One region of the Glutamicibacter mishrai genome, then DNA from elsewhere that is predicted to be linked to it. Evidence: predicted binding sites of a transcription regulator. Region 1 holds the regulator's gene; the other holds the start of a gene.

Evidence for each region. The regulator HrcA, encoded in region 1, represses chaperone genes, less so after heat shock. The targets are predictions, from matches to a motif close to TTNGCACTCGNNNNNNNCGAGTGCNAA.
Region 2: the regulator HrcA is predicted to act here: its motif matches at 2,619-2,645, upstream of groL (chaperonin GroEL).

What each region holds. Positions count from the first base shown of each region.
Region 1 covers NZ_CP032549.1:3,517,265-3,525,394, forward strand. Annotated here, with positions in the region: gene D3791_RS16415 (GerMN domain-containing protein) at 317-1,129, shown strand; gene D3791_RS16420 (16S rRNA (uracil(1498)-N(3))-methyltransferase) at 1,214-1,987, opposite strand; gene dnaJ (molecular chaperone DnaJ) at 1,990-3,117, opposite strand; gene hrcA (heat-inducible transcriptional repressor HrcA) at 3,184-4,197, opposite strand; gene D3791_RS16435 (DUF3097 domain-containing protein) at 4,326-5,195, shown strand; gene D3791_RS16440 (DUF4870 domain-containing protein) at 5,288-5,689, shown strand; gene hemW (radical SAM family heme chaperone HemW) at 5,705-6,934, opposite strand; gene lepA (translation elongation factor 4) at 6,935-8,130, opposite strand, start outside.
Region 2 covers NZ_CP032549.1:2,356,487-2,364,616, reverse strand. Annotated here, with positions in the region: gene D3791_RS11220 (DUF4031 domain-containing protein) at 1-693, shown strand, start outside; gene groL (chaperonin GroEL) at 783-2,420, opposite strand; gene D3791_RS11210 (LytR C-terminal domain-containing protein) at 2,716-3,333, opposite strand; gene D3791_RS11205 (DUF3263 domain-containing protein) at 3,376-3,666, opposite strand; gene D3791_RS11200 (uracil-DNA glycosylase) at 3,832-4,596, shown strand; gene D3791_RS11195 (threonine/serine exporter family protein) at 4,593-6,263, opposite strand; gene D3791_RS11190 (Atu2307/SP_0267 family LLM class monooxygenase) at 6,464-7,510, shown strand; tRNA gene D3791_RS11185 (tRNA-Val) at 7,548-7,621, opposite strand; gene D3791_RS11180 (GNAT family N-acetyltransferase) at 8,073-8,130, shown strand, end outside.

The DNA of each region.
Region 1 (8,130 bases):
AGGCCTCAGCGTAAGTTCAGAACCTGAAAGTAGTCCTAAATGAATCTATTCTCAGCAGGTCGCGAACATATAGATTTGGTTACGGATTAGTACGTGTGGCCATTTTTGGGCAGAATGCGGCAACTCATATGGCAAGCTATGACAGCGGCTCAAAAATGATTTGCGAGCCCTATCCCCAAAAAGATTCACGGATTGGTAAGTAGTGCAGTCAAGGTTCATGCAGAAAATTCCGCGCCGAATAGGCATTGTAGGAATTACTGCTGCTCTCGTCGTCGCTGCAGGCTGTGGCCTGGCGAATCGCGAGAGCTCCTTTGAGATGCCCACGAGCGCCAACGCTGAATCATTGAACCTGCCTAGCGCTACGGACGCTGGCGAACAGATCGGCGTCGCCACCAAGCTTCCGATCTACTGGCTCGAAAATACTGATACGGGAGTCTTCCTGTACCGCGAGTATCTGGACGACACCCGCCACAGCGAACCCATTGGCGACGCCATTTGGACCCTGCTCTCCGCTGATCCCGCTGGACCGAATCGCTACACCCTGCTCAAGCCGGCTGACGAAATCGGTGTATCGATCAGCAACACCAACGTCATCACCCTGGACCTTCCGGCCAAGGTGTTCAGCGCCCACCTCGATGAGGGCCTTTCGGAACGATCTATCCAGCAGCTGGTGTTCACCGCCAGCGCTGCGGCCGCGAGTTCCGGGCTACTTGCGGGAGAATCCTCCCCGACCGTGAAGATCCTGGTCGACGGCCAGCCCAATGCAGATGTCTTCGGCGGCTATCGGATCAAGGACGTCTACGAACGCAACGCCAAGTTCATGGCACCGATCTGGATTATTGATCCGCAGTACGGAACGGTGCTGAAGGAAGGCAAAGTCCGGATCAACGGACGGACCACGAACTTTGATATCGGGACGTTCTATTCCCTGCAGAAAAAGGACGCCGACGGCAAGCTCACAGTGATCACTGCCCAGAAGCAGGTCATCACCGGGAAAATCGAAAAGAGCGGCGCTTTCAGCATCACCGAGCGCCTAACCCCTGGCTCATACAAGCTCACGTTCTGGGGCATGGAATCCGAATCCGAGGCGAAAGTCGGAGAAGTCACTTCAGATTTCACGGTGAAGTAACCACAACTAGGACATTGCCGATCTAATCTGCATACAAGAATTCGCGGGCACCCTTAAACGGGTACCCGCGAATTGCTGGTTAAATCACAGTTCGCCGAGCAGGTGGCGGATCAATACCAGGGCTGCCGGCCCGGCAGTAGAGGCCCTGAGCACGTGCTGTCCGAGCAGTGCGGCCTGAGCGCCGGCTTCTACGAAGGCCTGCAGCTCCGAATCCGAGATTCCGCCTTCCGGCCCCACGATCATTACGACCTTTTGACCTGATTGCGCTGAAGCACGCCACGATGATACGTGCGCGGCGACAGCTTCGGTGGCCTGCTCGTGCAGGACCAGGACCAGTGCGCCGGCTTGGACATCAGCGGCAATGGCCTTGGCCAGCTCCTTGGAATTCGTTGGAGCCAGGACCTCGGGCTCGAAAGCCCGACGGGATTGCTTTTGCGCAGAGCGGACTTGGGCTCGCCACTTGGCCAGGGCCTTTTCAGTCTTAGCCGAGTTCCAGCGCACGATGGAACGGTCAGCCTGCCAGGGCCGGACGGCGAGCACACCGAGCTCGACTGCGGACTCGACAGCCTGCAGATCCCGATCGCCCTTGGACAGAGCCTGCACCAAGGTCACAGGGTGATCGCTGCCGACCTCTTGGGTCCTCTGGATCACCCTCGCGCTGAGCAGGTCCTTGCCCGTGCCCAGAACCTCAACCGTCAGCCGCAGTCCTTGGCCGTCAAGCAAGTCCAGGTGCTCACCGGCGGTGACCCGCTTGACGGTCACCGCATGGTGGGCCTCGGGGCCCGAGAGCTCAAAGGTATCCCCCGGAAGCGAGTTCTGCGCCAGTTCGGGGTCGATGACGAAGCTGTGGTTGCTCATGCTTAGCGCTGGTTCAGCTTGTCGCGCAGCCGGGAGAACATGCCGCCGGAGTGCTCGACTCGGCCAGCGGTCAATTCCTCGCCACGAAGCTTTGCCAGCTGCTCGAGCAGGTCGCGCTGGGCGGCATCAAGCTTGGTCGGGGTCTCCACCTGAAGGTGCACGATGATATCGCCACGCTTGCCGCCACGAAGGCGAGGCACGCCAAGACCTGGCAGGGTCACGGTGTCGCCGTCCTGGGCGCCTGCATCGACATTGATCGGCTGCTCGCCGTCGAAAGTCTCGAGCGTGAGCTCGCAGCCCAGGGCCGCTGCGGTCATCGGCAGGCTCATCTTAGCGTGCAGATCGGTCTGAGCGCGTTCGAAGACCTTGTGGCGGCGCACGTCCACCTCGACGAAGAGGTTGCCATTGGGGCCGCCACCAGGACCGGCTTCACCCTGTCCGCGCAGCTGGATGCGGGTGCCGGAATCAACACCTGCAGGCACGTTCAGCGACTTGGAAACGTGCTCGCGTACGCGGCCTTCGCCGTTGCACTCCAGACAAGGGTCCGGAATGGTGGTGCCGAAACCGCGGCAGGCAGCACAAGTTTCCACGGTCATCATCTGGCCGAGGAAGGAGCGCACTGGGCGCTGCACCTGGCCGGCACCGTGGCAGATGTCGCAGGTTACCGGGCTGGTGCCCTCGCGCGTGCAGGAACCATTGCAGGTCTTGCAGGTGACTGCGGTTTCCATCTCCAGCGGGTACACGGTGCCCTTGACGGCGTCTTCCAGGTCGATGGTGATGGTGATCAGCGCATCGCGGCCTGGCTGGGTGCGCGATGCCGGACCTTGGGCCTGTCCCCCGCCGAAGAACTGTTCGAAGATGTCGCCGAACCCGCCGAAGCCCTGTCCGCCGCCAGCTCCGAATCCTGGGTGGCCGTTGCCGTTTTCGTCGCCGGTGGCATCATAGTTCGAGCGCTTGGTCTGGTCGGAAAGAACCTCGTAAGCGCGGGTCACAAGCTTAAACTGCTCTGCGGCGTCCTCGCTTGGATTCACATCCGGGTGCAGCTTGCGTGCCAGCTTTCGGTAGGCACTCTTGATTTCCTGAGGGGTCGCGTCCTTGGCAATGCCCAAGGTCTCGTAATGCGAGCTCACGTTATTCGCCGTGTCCTTTCCTAAAAATGCAAAATTCAAAAAATGCTAAGCGTATCGCCAGCGTAGTTAGTTCGCCAAAATCTTTGACAGGTAGCGGGCAACTGCCCGCACAGAGGCCATCGAGGTCGGGTAGTTCATGCGGGTCGGACCGAGCACCCCGAGCTTGTTGCGCACATCCGAGCCGTACGTGGTTGCTACCACGGCTGCCTCCGATAGCTGCCCGTAGTGGTGTTCAGTGCCGATCGCCACGGCCACGCCGCGCGAATCGGCCTCAAGCTCGGAGAAGAGCTTAAGCAGCACTACCTGCTCTTCGAGGGCTTCGAGAACCGGGGTAATGCTCAAGGGGAAGTCGCCTTCCACGCGAGCCAGATTGGCTGTTCCAGCCATGATGATGCGCTGCGTATTCGCAGCTTGAGCCATTTCCTCCAGCGCATGCAACACAGCATCGACCAACGGCTCGGCTTGCTGCTGCGGGCTCAAACCGGATCGCGACAGCTTGCCGCCCAGATCGGCCAGCTGCACGCCTTCAAAACTATTGAGCAGCCACAGCTTCAAATCAGCCAGTTCAGTATCCGTATACAGCCGCGGAACAGCCATCATGCGCTGGTCGACAGTGCCGTTGGAGGCGATCATCACCATCAGTACCTGGGTGCTGCCCAGGCTGACCAGCTCAAGGTTCTTCAGCGAAGCGGTGTCATAGTGCGGCACCTGGATCATCGCCACTTGGTTGGTCAGTCGAGCCAGCAGGCGCACGGTGCTCGTGAGCATCTCATCAAGGTCCGTGGAGCTGTCCAGGATCTTGTTGATGGCGTCGCGTTCAGCCCGCGACAGCGGCTTGAGCTCGCCGATCTCATCGACAAAGCGCCGGTAGCCCTTCTCGGTCGGGATCCGTCCCGAAGAAGTGTGGGGAGCCGCGATGAGGCCCTCTTCCTCAAGCAGGGCCATGTCATTCCTGATCGTGGCCGCGCTGACGCCAAGGTTGTGCCGATCAAGCAGCGCCTTGGAGCCAACCGGTTCACGGGACTGGACGTAGTCTTCCACGATGGCGCGCAAAACATCCAAACGCCGAAGCTCACTCACAACGCCACCTCCTTGGAATCCCTTTCAGAAGGGTTTGGCACTCTAACCTGTCAAGTGCCAAGTCTAATACGTTCATCGGTTGCTAGCATTGGTTTTCGAGCGTATTCGATCACAGCGAAAGGCAGTACGTGACTAATTACTCCTGGGGACCGCAGGATCTCAGTGCTCCAGCAGCGAAAAAACTCCGACAGGTACCTATCGAGCGTGGCATGGTCCTGGAGGACGCCACCTCAGGCTGGGTCGGCGAGGTCATACGTACTGAAAAGTCTGGTGGCATGCGCATTATCGTCCTTGAGGACCGGCACGGCAAGACCCGTTCATTCCAGGCCGGATTCGGGTTCTACCTTGAAGGCGAGCCGGTGGAAATGGTTGACCCGGTGGCCAAGGCCGCGCAGCCGAAGACCATGGTCTCCGCTTCGGGATCCCGAGCGGTGTCCGGACTCAAAGCTCGCGAAGCTCGTGCCAGCCGCATCTGGGTGGAAGGCAAACACGACGCCGAACTCGTGGAGAAAGTCTGGGGCCACGACCTGCGCGTCGAAGGCATCGTGGTCGAGCCCCTGCATGGCGTGGATGATCTCGCCGGCGCCATCCGCGACTTCGCGCCTTCTGCGGACCGCAGGCTCGGAATCCTCGTCGACCACCTTGTCTCCGGTACCAAGGAAGCTCGCATCGTCGCCGAAGCCATGAAAGTCCCCGGGGCCGCGCAGAATGTGCTCATCCTCGGCCACCCGTATATCGACGTGTGGCAGGCCATCAAGCCTTCGACCCTCGGGATCAAAGCATGGCCGGTGATCCCGAAGGGAACCGACTGGAAAACCGGGGTGCTGAAAGCCTTTGGCTGGCCGCATGAAACTGCCGAGGACATCGGCATCGGCTGGCAACGGATCCTGTCCACTGTCTCGCACTACGGGCAGCTGGAGCCACAACTGTTGGGAAGAATAGAAGAATTGATCGATTTTCTGACAACCGAAGATTACGGTTTCCTAACAATTGACTAATAGTTGGACTTTAACCCTGTAATCTCACCGCCGGGTGAACCGTCCCGGCTATGATGGAGTTAACACCAGACACAGCAAGACAAGGAAAAATAGTGACTTCACGCCAGACGCAGTCATCGGAGAACTCGCGCTTCGAAGGGTCGCGAACTGCTGCGTTGCCGCTGACTCCTACTGAGGACCGGCAATGGTCAACGATGGCACACTTCGGCGCCATCCTCGGTTGCATTCCATCCGCTATTATTTTTGCTGTCTTCCGCGACCGTGGAGCCTTTACAGCCCAGGAGTCCAAGGAAGCATTCAACTTCACTCTCCCGTTGACCATCCTCGCGATCGTACTGAATGTATGCACGATCCTGCCGGGCATCGGATGGCTTTTCTCCGTGCTCGCAGTGGCGCTATGGGTTTACATGACGGTCTCAGGCGCCCTTGCGGCCATCCAGGCCAACAAGGGACGCCCTCACCGCTACAAGTTCAATCTTCGCCTGATGAAGTAGTTCTACTGAACAGGATCAGAAATCGAGTAATTCTCGCACCACGAGGTCGGCTAAGAGCCGGCCTCGTTGCGTTAACACGATAGTTCCAGCAAAAGCCGCCTGGGCATCGATGAGCTCATCGGCGATCAGCCCGGCAACCTTCCTGCGGCCCGTGTCATCGAGCTCGCTGATCTGCATGCCTGAACTCAGCCGGGTCAGCAGCATGGTCCGCTCCAACTGGGCAGCCTGCGCATCAGGGTATTCGCGACCGTGCCCCGGAGAGATCCCGGCATCGATGCGCTGCTGGTAGGCGGCAGGATGCTTGACATTCCACCATCGCAGGCCGCCAACATGCGAGTGCGCTCCAGGGCCGGCGCCCCACCAGTCGCCGCCCTTCCAATACGCGATATTGTGCTGGCAGGCATTCGCAGGGGTCTTGGCCCAATTGCTCACTTCGTACCACGAGAAACCGGCGGCGGCGAACATGTCATCAGCCAACTGGTACTTCTCGGCGTGATCGTCATCGTCGATATTCGGGACTTCCCCGCGACGAATCTGCGCGGCAAGCTTCGTTCCCTCTTCGATGATCAATGCGTAGGCAGAAATATGATCAGGCTTGTAGCTCAGCGCCGCTTCGATACTCGTGCGCCAATCCTCCAGCGACTCCCCCGGCGTGCCATAGATCAGGTCAACGCTGACATCCAGCCCGGCTTCGCGAGCCCAGGCAACAGCCTGCGGAACGCGCTTGGGATCGTGGGTGCGTTCGAGCACCTTGAGCACATGCGGCACAGCTGACTGCATGCCAAAAGACACGCGGGTAAATCCGCCATTGGCCAATTCCTGCAGGCTTTCACGGGTAACCGAATCAGGATTGGCTTCGGTGGTGATTTCAGCGCCCGGTTTCAGCCCGAAGTCCTTGCGGATCTGGTCAAGAACCGACACCAAATCGCTGGCCGGCAACAAGGTAGGCGTACCGCCTCCGAAGAATACCGTTTCGATCTCGCGGTGCGGCTGGCCGGAACGGTCCATCACCTCGCGCGCGAAACTGATCTCCTTGCCGACCGTGGCAGCGTAGGTCGCCTGGCTTGAGCCCGAGCCGAGCTCGGTGGCGGTGTACGTGTTGAAATCGCAATAGCCGCAGCGAACGGTGCAGAACGGAATATGCACATAAAAGGACATGGTCCGCCCCTCAGCTTCATGCGCACATGAAGCTGGGAGCAGACCATCGGCTGGAGCCGGATCGCCGTCAGGCAGAACTGAAGGCATCTACTTCCTTTTCGGTTCGTCGGTGGACAGAGCCGCGATGAAGGCTTCCTGTGGAACTTCCACACGGCCAACCATCTTCATGCGCTTCTTGCCTTCCTTCTGCTTTTCCAGCAGCTTGCGCTTGCGGCTGATATCGCCGCCGTAGCACTTGGCCAAAACGTCCTTGCGGATGGCGCGGATGTTTTCGCGGGCAATGATCCGCGAACCGATCGCGGCCTGGATGGGAACTTCGAACTGCTGGCGAGGGATCAGCTCGCGCAGCTTCGAGGTCATCATGGTGCCGTAGGAGTAGGCCTTGTCGCGGTGGGTAATGGCGCTGAACGCGTCCACCTGATCACCCTGCAGCAAGATGTCGACCTTCACCAGATCGGCGACCTGCTCGCCATCAGCCTTCCAGTCCAGCGATGCGTACCCGCGGGTCTTGGACTTGAGCTGGTCGAAGAAGTCGAACACGATTTCCGCCAGCGGAAGGTGATAGCGCATTTCGACGCGATCTTCTGACAGGTAATCCATGCCGCGCATGGTTCCACGACGCGACTGGCACAGTTCCATCACCGCGCCAATGAATTCGCTCGGGGCCAGAATGGTCGCAGCGACCATCGGCTCGTGCACTTCGAGGATCTTGCCGTCCGGGAACTCCGAAGGGTTGGTCACGGTGATCATCTGCTTGTCTTCGCCCATGACTTCGTAGACCACGTTCGGCGCGGTGGAGATCAGGTCCAGATTGAACTCCGTCTCCAGTCGCTGGCGAGTGATTTCCAAGTGCAAAAGGCCCAGGAAGCCCACACGGAAACCGAAGCCCAGGGCTACGGAAGTCTCCGGCTCGTAAGTCAGCGCGGCGTCGTTGAGCTGCAGTTTATCCAGTGCGTCACGCAGCACCGGGTAATCGGTGCCATCCATCGGGTACAGGCCGGAGAACACCATTGGCTTGGCTTCTTCGTAGCCGCCCAGCGATTCGCCGGCAGGCTTCAGGTAGTTGGTCACGGTATCGCCGACCTTGGACTGGCGAACATCCTTCACGCCAGTGATCAGGTAGCCTACCTCGCCGACGCCCAAGCCCTTGGTCGGCTCTGGGTTCGGCGAGGAAACACCGATCTCCAATAGCTCGTGGGTGGTGCCGGTGGACATCATCTGGATCTTCTCGCGAGGAGACAGGTTGCCGTCGACGACGCGAACGTAGGTCACCACGCCACGGT
Region 2 (8,130 bases), 1.2 Mb from region 1:
ACCGGTGGCGAGCTGGTCCGCGCCCTGGTTGCCTCGGGACTGCGCATCCCGGCCAAGTATCGCGCCGAAAAGCTGGACGCCATATTGCGCCGCCGCTGGGCCCGCACCTTGCCGACCGAGCCCGAATTGGGCAAGGAGCTGCTCGGCCTGTGGTCCCAGGAACACCGGTACTATCATGACCGGGTCCATCTGCTCTCGGTGCTCGAAGCAGTGGACCGCCTGGGTGGAAAGCTCTCCGCTGAAGAGCTGATGCTCCTCCAGCTGGCGGCCTGGTTCCACGATGCGGTGTACCAGGGGACAGCCGAAGATGAGTTCAAGTCGGCGGTGCTTGCTCGCGAACGGCTCGATTCTGTGCTCTCTGCCCGGGCTGTGAGTACCGTCAGCGACCTGATCCTGCTCACGGCCGGGCACAACCCCAAGGAGTCGGACCGGCTGGGACGGATCCTGTGCGATGCGGATCTGGAAGTGCTGGCCCGCCCAGAACCGGCATACCAACGCTATGCCCACGCGATCTACCAGGAGTATGCGCATCTTCCGCGCCACGTTTTGGCCGAAGGCCGAAGCAGGATTCTCACAGCACTGCTGGAGAAGGCCACGATCTATGCGACGGCTGCGGGACGTGACTTGTGGGAGTCCGCTGCACGCTCCAATGTGAGCCGGGAACTAGAGCATCTGCAGGGTTGGAAGGGCTAACCCGATTTTGGCTCGTTAACGGCTGATGGCCTGGTACCCGAAGGTACCAGGCCATCAGCGCAGGTGATGCGCTAGATCGGCGGGGAAGCTTAGAAGCCGCCCATTCCGCCCATGCCACCCATGTCGTCGCCACCGGCTGGGGCAGCGCCAGCAGGAGCTGGCTTCTCTGCAACAACAGCTTCGGTGGTCAGGAACAGGCCAGCGATCGATGCTGCGTTCTGCAGTGCCGAACGGGTCACCTTCACTGGGTCGTTGACGCCAGCTTCGAGCAGGTTCACGTACTCGCCGGTGGCAGCGTTCAGGCCGTGGCCAGCGGCCAGGCCCTTGACCTTGTCGGCGACAACGCCTGGCTCCAGGCCAGCGTTCAGTGCGATCTGCTTCAGTGGTGCTTCGATGCCAACACGAACGATGTTCGCGCCGGTTGCCTCGTCGCCTTCCAGCTCAAGCTTTGCGAATGCAGCAGCGCCGGCCTGGATCAGTGCAACGCCACCACCGGCGACGATGCCTTCTTCAACGGCTGCCTTGGCGTTGCGCACGGCATCTTCGATGCGGTGCTTGCGCTCCTTGAGCTCGACCTCGGTAGCAGCGCCGGCCTTCAGCACAGCGACTCCGCCGGAGAGCTTTGCGTGGCGCTCCTGCAGCTTCTCGCGGTCGTAGTCCGAGTCGGTGTTCTTGATCTCGGCTGCGATCTGGGCCTTGCGGCCTTCGATAGCGTCGGCTTCGCCGCCGCCTTCAACGATGGTGGTTTCGTCCTTGGTGATAACGACCTTGCGGGCGGTACCCAGGACTTCGAGGCCAACGTTGTCCAGGGACAGCCCGATTTCCTCGGAAACAACCTGGCCGCCGGTCAGGATGGCGATGTCGGTCAGCATGGCCTTGCGACGGTCGCCGAAGCCTGGAGCCTTGACGGCAACGGACTTGAACAGGCCACGGATCTTGTTCAGGATCAGGGTAGCCAGGGCTTCGCCCTCAACGTCTTCGGCGATGATCAGCAGCGACTTGTTCGACTGCATGACCTTCTCCAGCAGGGTCACCATGTCCTTGACCGAGGAGATCTTGGAGTTCACGATGAGGATGTATGGATCCTCAAGAACGGTTTCCTGGCGCTCGGTATCGGTGACGAAGTAAGCGGAGATGTAGCCCTTGTCGAAGCGCATGCCCTCTGCCAGCTCCAGCTCAAGGCCGAAGGTGTTGGACTCTTCAACGGTGATAACGCCCTGCTCGCCGACCTTGTCGAGAGCTTCAGCGATCAGGCCGCCGATTTCCTTGTCGCCTGCGGAGATCGAAGCGGTAGCAGCGATCTGCTCCTTGGACTCGATCTTCTTGGCAGCGGCGAACAGCTCAGCGGTAACAGCTTCTACAGCCTTGTCGATACCGCGGCGCAGCGCGATTGGGTCGGCGCCAGCGGCAACGTTGCGCAGGCCTTCCTTAACCAATGCCTGAGCAAGAACGGTTGCGGTGGTGGTACCGTCACCGGCGACGTCGTCAGTCTTCTTGGCAACTTCCTTGACCAGCTCTGCGCCGATCTTCTCGTAAGGATCCTCGAGGTCGATTTCCTTAGCGATGGACACACCGTCGTTGGTGATAGTAGGAGCGCCCCACTTCTTTTCCAGAACGACGTTGCGGCCGCGTGGGCCTAGGGTCACCTTTACCGCGTCAGCGAGGGTGTTCAGTCCGCGCTCGAGTCCGCGGCGTGCTTCCTCGTCAAATGCAATCATCTTAGCCATAGTGGCGTACGGTCCTTTCGGGACGATTTTGCGAAAATGCAACCGACAGACAGCGCCCGCGACGGACGAGTTCTCCGGTGCGGCATCGGGCCAGCGACCGTTTCAGCTCTCGCTATCTGAGGTAGTTTCCACGCTCTATCCGACAGCGCGCCATCCGATGGCTCTTTGTCCCGTAGGGAACACAAAAGCCGACCGGCGTTAGCAGTCGCTGCGCAAGAGTGCTAATACAAATATTGGCACTCTCGCATGGCGAGTGCAAGCCGATCGGCTCTGAGCGAAGAGAATTATGAACGAACTATTCGTTCAGCCCTAGTGGGTCGTCGGTGCCCAGCACGACGGTGACACGATTTGGAATGTTACTGGTCTGCAATACTTCGTCGATGTTCAGCACTTCAGCGGCCTTTTGGGCCGTGGTTCGGTAGGACTCCGAGACGTAGTACACCGCGGATACGTCGGCTGGCTTGCTCCAGTTATCGGCGACGATATTGGTGAATCCGGCTTCGGTCATGGCTTCTTCGCCGGCACCTGCGACTCCAGCCACGCTGGCTCCGTTGTAGACACCGATCTGCTGGCCGAAGAGCACCTCGGCATCGTCAATGGTGCTTGACGGGGAGGAAGATTCGCTCGGCGATGCTTCTTCCGAGCTGTCGGCTGACTCGCCGGCGTCGCCGTCTTGGGACTGCGAGCTTTCACTGCTGGACGAACCGGCAATGCTGTCCTTGAGCTGAGGACCAAAGATGAACGAGGTGGCACCGATGACCAGGACGATCACGGCGGTTAGCACTACCCACAGCAATTTGCCGCCGGTCGACTTTGAGGCGGCGGACTGCGCCCATCCGTGCGCGTGGTGTGAACCCACACGGGTGTTGAACTCCGGTACGCGATCAAATTCGTCACGCGGGTAGTTGGTCATTCTTGTCCTTGCTCGAGGTCTGACTGGTCACGGCAGGCTGGGTTATCGTCCCGAGCCGACCTTACCGCCCACACGACGTTTTGTTGAACGTGTTCTGCGCAGTCGCTTAACCAGCATCGGGTCGTAGGCCATGGCCGCATCAGTTTCAATCAGCTGGTTCAGCAGCTGATAGTAATTGGTTGGCGACATTGAGAACTGCTTGGTAATCGCTTGTTCCTTGGCTCCGGCATACTTCCACCACAATTTTTCCAAGCTCAGGATCTGTTGTGAACGTTCGTCCAATTCCGAATCCGGGTTCATCACAAAATCAACCAGCAACTCGTTCTCAGCCATCCGCCCTCACCCCTGTCCTCGGCTCAGTTTTTGCGTATTTCAGTCATGCATGTACTCCACCGTTGGTAGACATACCACCGATATTCTAACCAATCTGTTGGGCTATCGCCGTGTGGTCGGGCACAGGCACGCCAGAAAAACGGCACAATGGCACCTATGGATGAAATGCAAGATGCCTTGTTTGACGCTCCCGAGCCACCACCGGCACCGGTGTACGAGCCCGTGGATTTCCCGTTCTTCCACGGCGCGCAATCCATGGCCGACCACGGATTTATTGCCCAGGATTGGGTTCCGGCGCTGAGCGGGCAGGATGGAAATCTACGTCGCCTTGCCCTCGAATTAACCAAACGTTCATCGCAAGGCGAAGTCCTCTTGCCTGATCCGAAGGTGATGTTCCGCGCACTTACCCTGCCATTATCGGAGGTCAAAGTCCTAATTATCGGCCAGGACCCGTACCCGACACCGGGGCACCCCAATGGTTTGGCATTTGCCGCCAATAAACAGCTCCGACCTTTGCCGCGTTCCCTGGGCAATATCTACAAAGAGCTGGAATCGGATTTGGGCATCAGCCCTGCGCCCCATCCCGATCTGGGCCCTTGGCTCCAGCGCGGGGTGCTATTGCTGAATCAAGCGCTGTCAGTGGCTGCGGGCAAGGCCGGTTCCCATCAAAAACTCGGGTGGGAGCCAATCCTCGCGTCGGTGTTCGCTGCCCTGAATACGCGCGACAATCCACCGGTCGCCATTCTTTGGGGCAACCACGCCCAGAAGTTCGCCGCCGACCTCGGCAACCTGCCCCAGCTGCGCAGCGCGCACCCCTCGCCGCTCTCGGCTTCACGCGGCTTTTTCGGGTCCAAGCCCTTCTCCCAAGCAAATCGGCTCCTGTCCGAGCAGGGACAGGAGCCGATTGATTGGTCGTTGCCGTTGGCCTAGCGGCGGCGGATGCGCCGGCGTTCGCGCCGTGCGTTGGAAGTCAGCGGGCGGCACAGGGTCTCACCGAAGACAACGCCGCCGGCAATAGACAGCATGATCGCCATGGCATTGAACATCTCCACAAGACCGGTGGCCATGTCATCGACGTTGATCACGATGCCGTACATGGCCCGGAAGATCATCAAACCTGGCAGCAGGAACATCACGGCCGGAGCTGCAAGGACCAGCTGCGGCGTGCGCAGCTTGTCCGAAGCGAAGCGAGCGGCAAAGCCGATCACTGTGGCAACGATTGCTGGAACCGCGCGTTCACCCAGGCCAATGCTTTCGGCGAGCATCTGGATCAGATAGCCGCCCACGGCGATCCCCGCAGTCGGCAACAGCAAGCGCAGCGCGCTTTGTTCGGTCACGGCGCCGGCGACAATGGCCACGGCCACCAAGAGGACCAGCAACCACGCCGGATACTCGGTCGTCACGATCTGATGGACATCGACTTCTTCGCCGCCGAACGCATCGGAGATCACCAGGGCAGCAGCGATGCCGCTCAAGATCGCCCCATAGGTCAGGCTGGCGGAGAACAAGCGGCCTACCGCGGTGACTGGGAAGCCGTTGATAGCGTCCTGCAGAGCCGAGACAAAACGTCCCGAAGGCAGAAGCAGCAGGATACCGCCGGAAACCACGAGCGCCGGATCCAAAGGGGCATGAAGTTGATGCCCGATCAGCGCGATCCCGGTAATCACCATGGTCGAGACGGCAATGGTGAAGAATTCGGGGACGCGCCAGCGCGAGCCGTAGCGCCCGATCTGCGTCACCAGGCTGGAGGAAATCATCGCCACCAGCGCACCGGCCCATGAACCGCCAATAAAAAGCACGAAGGCCGCTGCGAACAGCGCCCGGCCACTGGCAACAATCCAACGAGGGAATGGCTTGGGGCGGCGGGTGATTTCCTTCAGGCGCTTAGCCGAAGCGCTGCGCGAAACACCGCCGGCAATGATGTCCGAGACCAGCTCGTGCACCAGCACCAGCCCCGCATAGTTTGACGTGTAGGAACGGACCACGCGCAATACCGAATAGCTCTCGGCATCCGGCGGGCTGTAGTTGAGGTGCAGGGACTGATTGGTGATGTCGACATCCAGGTGGCTCAAGCCCAGGGCTGCGGTCACCGCGATGATGCTGGTTTCCACCTCCAGCGCGCCAGCGCCGTAACGGATCAGGGTCTCCCCCAGGTCCAAGGCGAATTCCATGGTGCGACGAGAGGAAGCATCCTGCTGGTCGTTGACCTTGGGGTTGGCGTAGGGAGTGCCCTGGAGCCGCTCGACGATGTTCAGCGCCTGCGTCGGCGGGGTGTCCGAGATCCACATCTTGGCCAGCAGCCGACGAGCCACCGGGTTGGCACGAGTTGGCATCAAGGTGATGCCTTCGTCGGTCGTGTGGACCTGGCCGGTACGCCACTCGATGTCGGAGGCAGCCGCAGCCGCCACGTTGGCGCTCACTGCCGTATTCAGCGGCAACTCGGAAGCGGTGGGAGGCTCCTCCGCTGGATCTTCCGGGTGGAACCCCATGTTGATTTCACTAGTCGAAATACGCGGAAGCGCACCGGCTGATGGCGCTGGATCTTCGCCGATCTGCGGTGACGTTGCACCGTGCTCTTCGTCAGATCGATGCGCCACTAATCTTGCCCCCTCAACCGATGTTTTCCCATGCAATTCACGATACAACCCATGGGCGATAAGTTGGCGTGAACGGGCATAAATCACTAGGTAGCGCCGAACACATTTATCCAATATCTTGCCCGGAGGAATATCGCCGGGCAGCAGTTGGTTGAACCTGCTAGGAATTAGATACTTTTGCATACACTTCGGAGGTCAAGATGAGCGGCAAACTGCTCCTGCCCGAGATCGGCGCCGAAACTTTTGGCGACATCAGCCAGGACGCCGAGGGGAACCTGCTCACCCACGCGCAGGTGATCCGCAATGTCATCGCAGAAGGCCAGGCGGCCGAAGCGGCCAATCTGGACTTCTTCGGCGTGGGTGAACACCATCGCGACGACTACGCCGTGTCTTCACCGGAGATCGTGTTGGCCGCCTTGGCCAGCACCACCGAACGCATCAAGCTGGGCACCGCCGTGACCGTGCTCTCCAGCGATGATCCAGTCAGGGTCTACCAGCGCTTCGCGACCTTGGATGCTATCTCCCAGGGCCGTGCGGAAATCGTGGCCGGACGCGGATCCTTTATCGAGTCGTTCCCGCTGTTCGGCTTCGAACTGGATGACTATGAAGAGCTCTACGAGCAGAAGCTGGACCTCCTGGCGAAATTGCGCCACGGTAACCCAGTGGTCTGGCATGGAAAGCACCGCTCGGCATTGCGCAACCAGCAGGTCTACCCGCTGCTGGAGAAGCAGCCCTTGACCACGTGGGTGGGTGTCGGCGGCAGCCCGCAATCCGTGGTCCGGGCCGCGCGCCACGGATTGCCGCTCTTCCTTGCCATCATCGGCGGCCAGCCCTCCGGCTTTGAAGGATTGGTGTCCCTGTACCACCGCGCGCTGAAGGAATACGGCCACGAAGAGCAACCCGTCGCCGCCCACTTCCACGGGCTGGTCGCAGATAGCGACGAAGAAGCCCTGGAAACCCTCTGGCCGCATTACCAGCGGACCATGAACCGCCTTGGGGCTGAACGAGGATGGCCGCCAGCCAGCAAGATGCGGCTCCAAGCTTCCATGGGACCAGATGGGGCCATGATGGCCGGAAGCGTTGACACCGTGGCGTCGAAGCTCGCCTCGGCCACCAGGAAACTGGGCTTGTCGCGGGCTGACATCAAGTATTCGGCGGGAACGCTGCCCCACGAGGCGATGATGCACAGCATCAAACTGCTCGGCGAAGAAGTGAAGCCCCGCGTCCACGAACTGCTCGGAGCTTAAACGCAAAAATGCCACCATCGCTGGTGGCATTTTTTCGTGGATCTTACTGGACTCGAACCAGCGACCTTTCGCGTGTGAGGCGAACGCTCTAACCAACTGAGCTAAAGATCCGAACTTGTGCCGTGACCACAGGGTCAAGCACCTAAATGATCTTAGCCGGTGATACCTCGCGCGCCAAATCGGCGACCGGCTTCAAGCTGCGTGATCCGCCATTCCCGGCGATCTTTCAGCTTGCCGATCTGCCAGATGATCAGCCCCGAAAAACCGCGCCAAATAGTTTATTTTCACTTCACCCAAAAGTACCTGTTTCCACTTGTCAAAACGGGACTTCAGGCTCCATAATTTTTCTAGCTCATCGAGCTCCAACTGGACCCTACAAGGAAGTTGCCGGAAGCCGCCGGCATCGGTCCCCTCAAGGCCAACGAAACCGCGTGGCAGGCCCAGCCTGTCGCGCAAAGCCTCATTTTTCGTTCGTTCTTTTTCTCTAGGACCGTACCCAGTGTTTGAAAACCTGAACTTTTCCTTGTCACACCTCTGCGTTTTGCCGGAGGAGCGTGAAGAATTGGCACAGCTCTACCCGGTTATCGACCAGCGGTGGCATCAGAAATTCGACCGCCTCA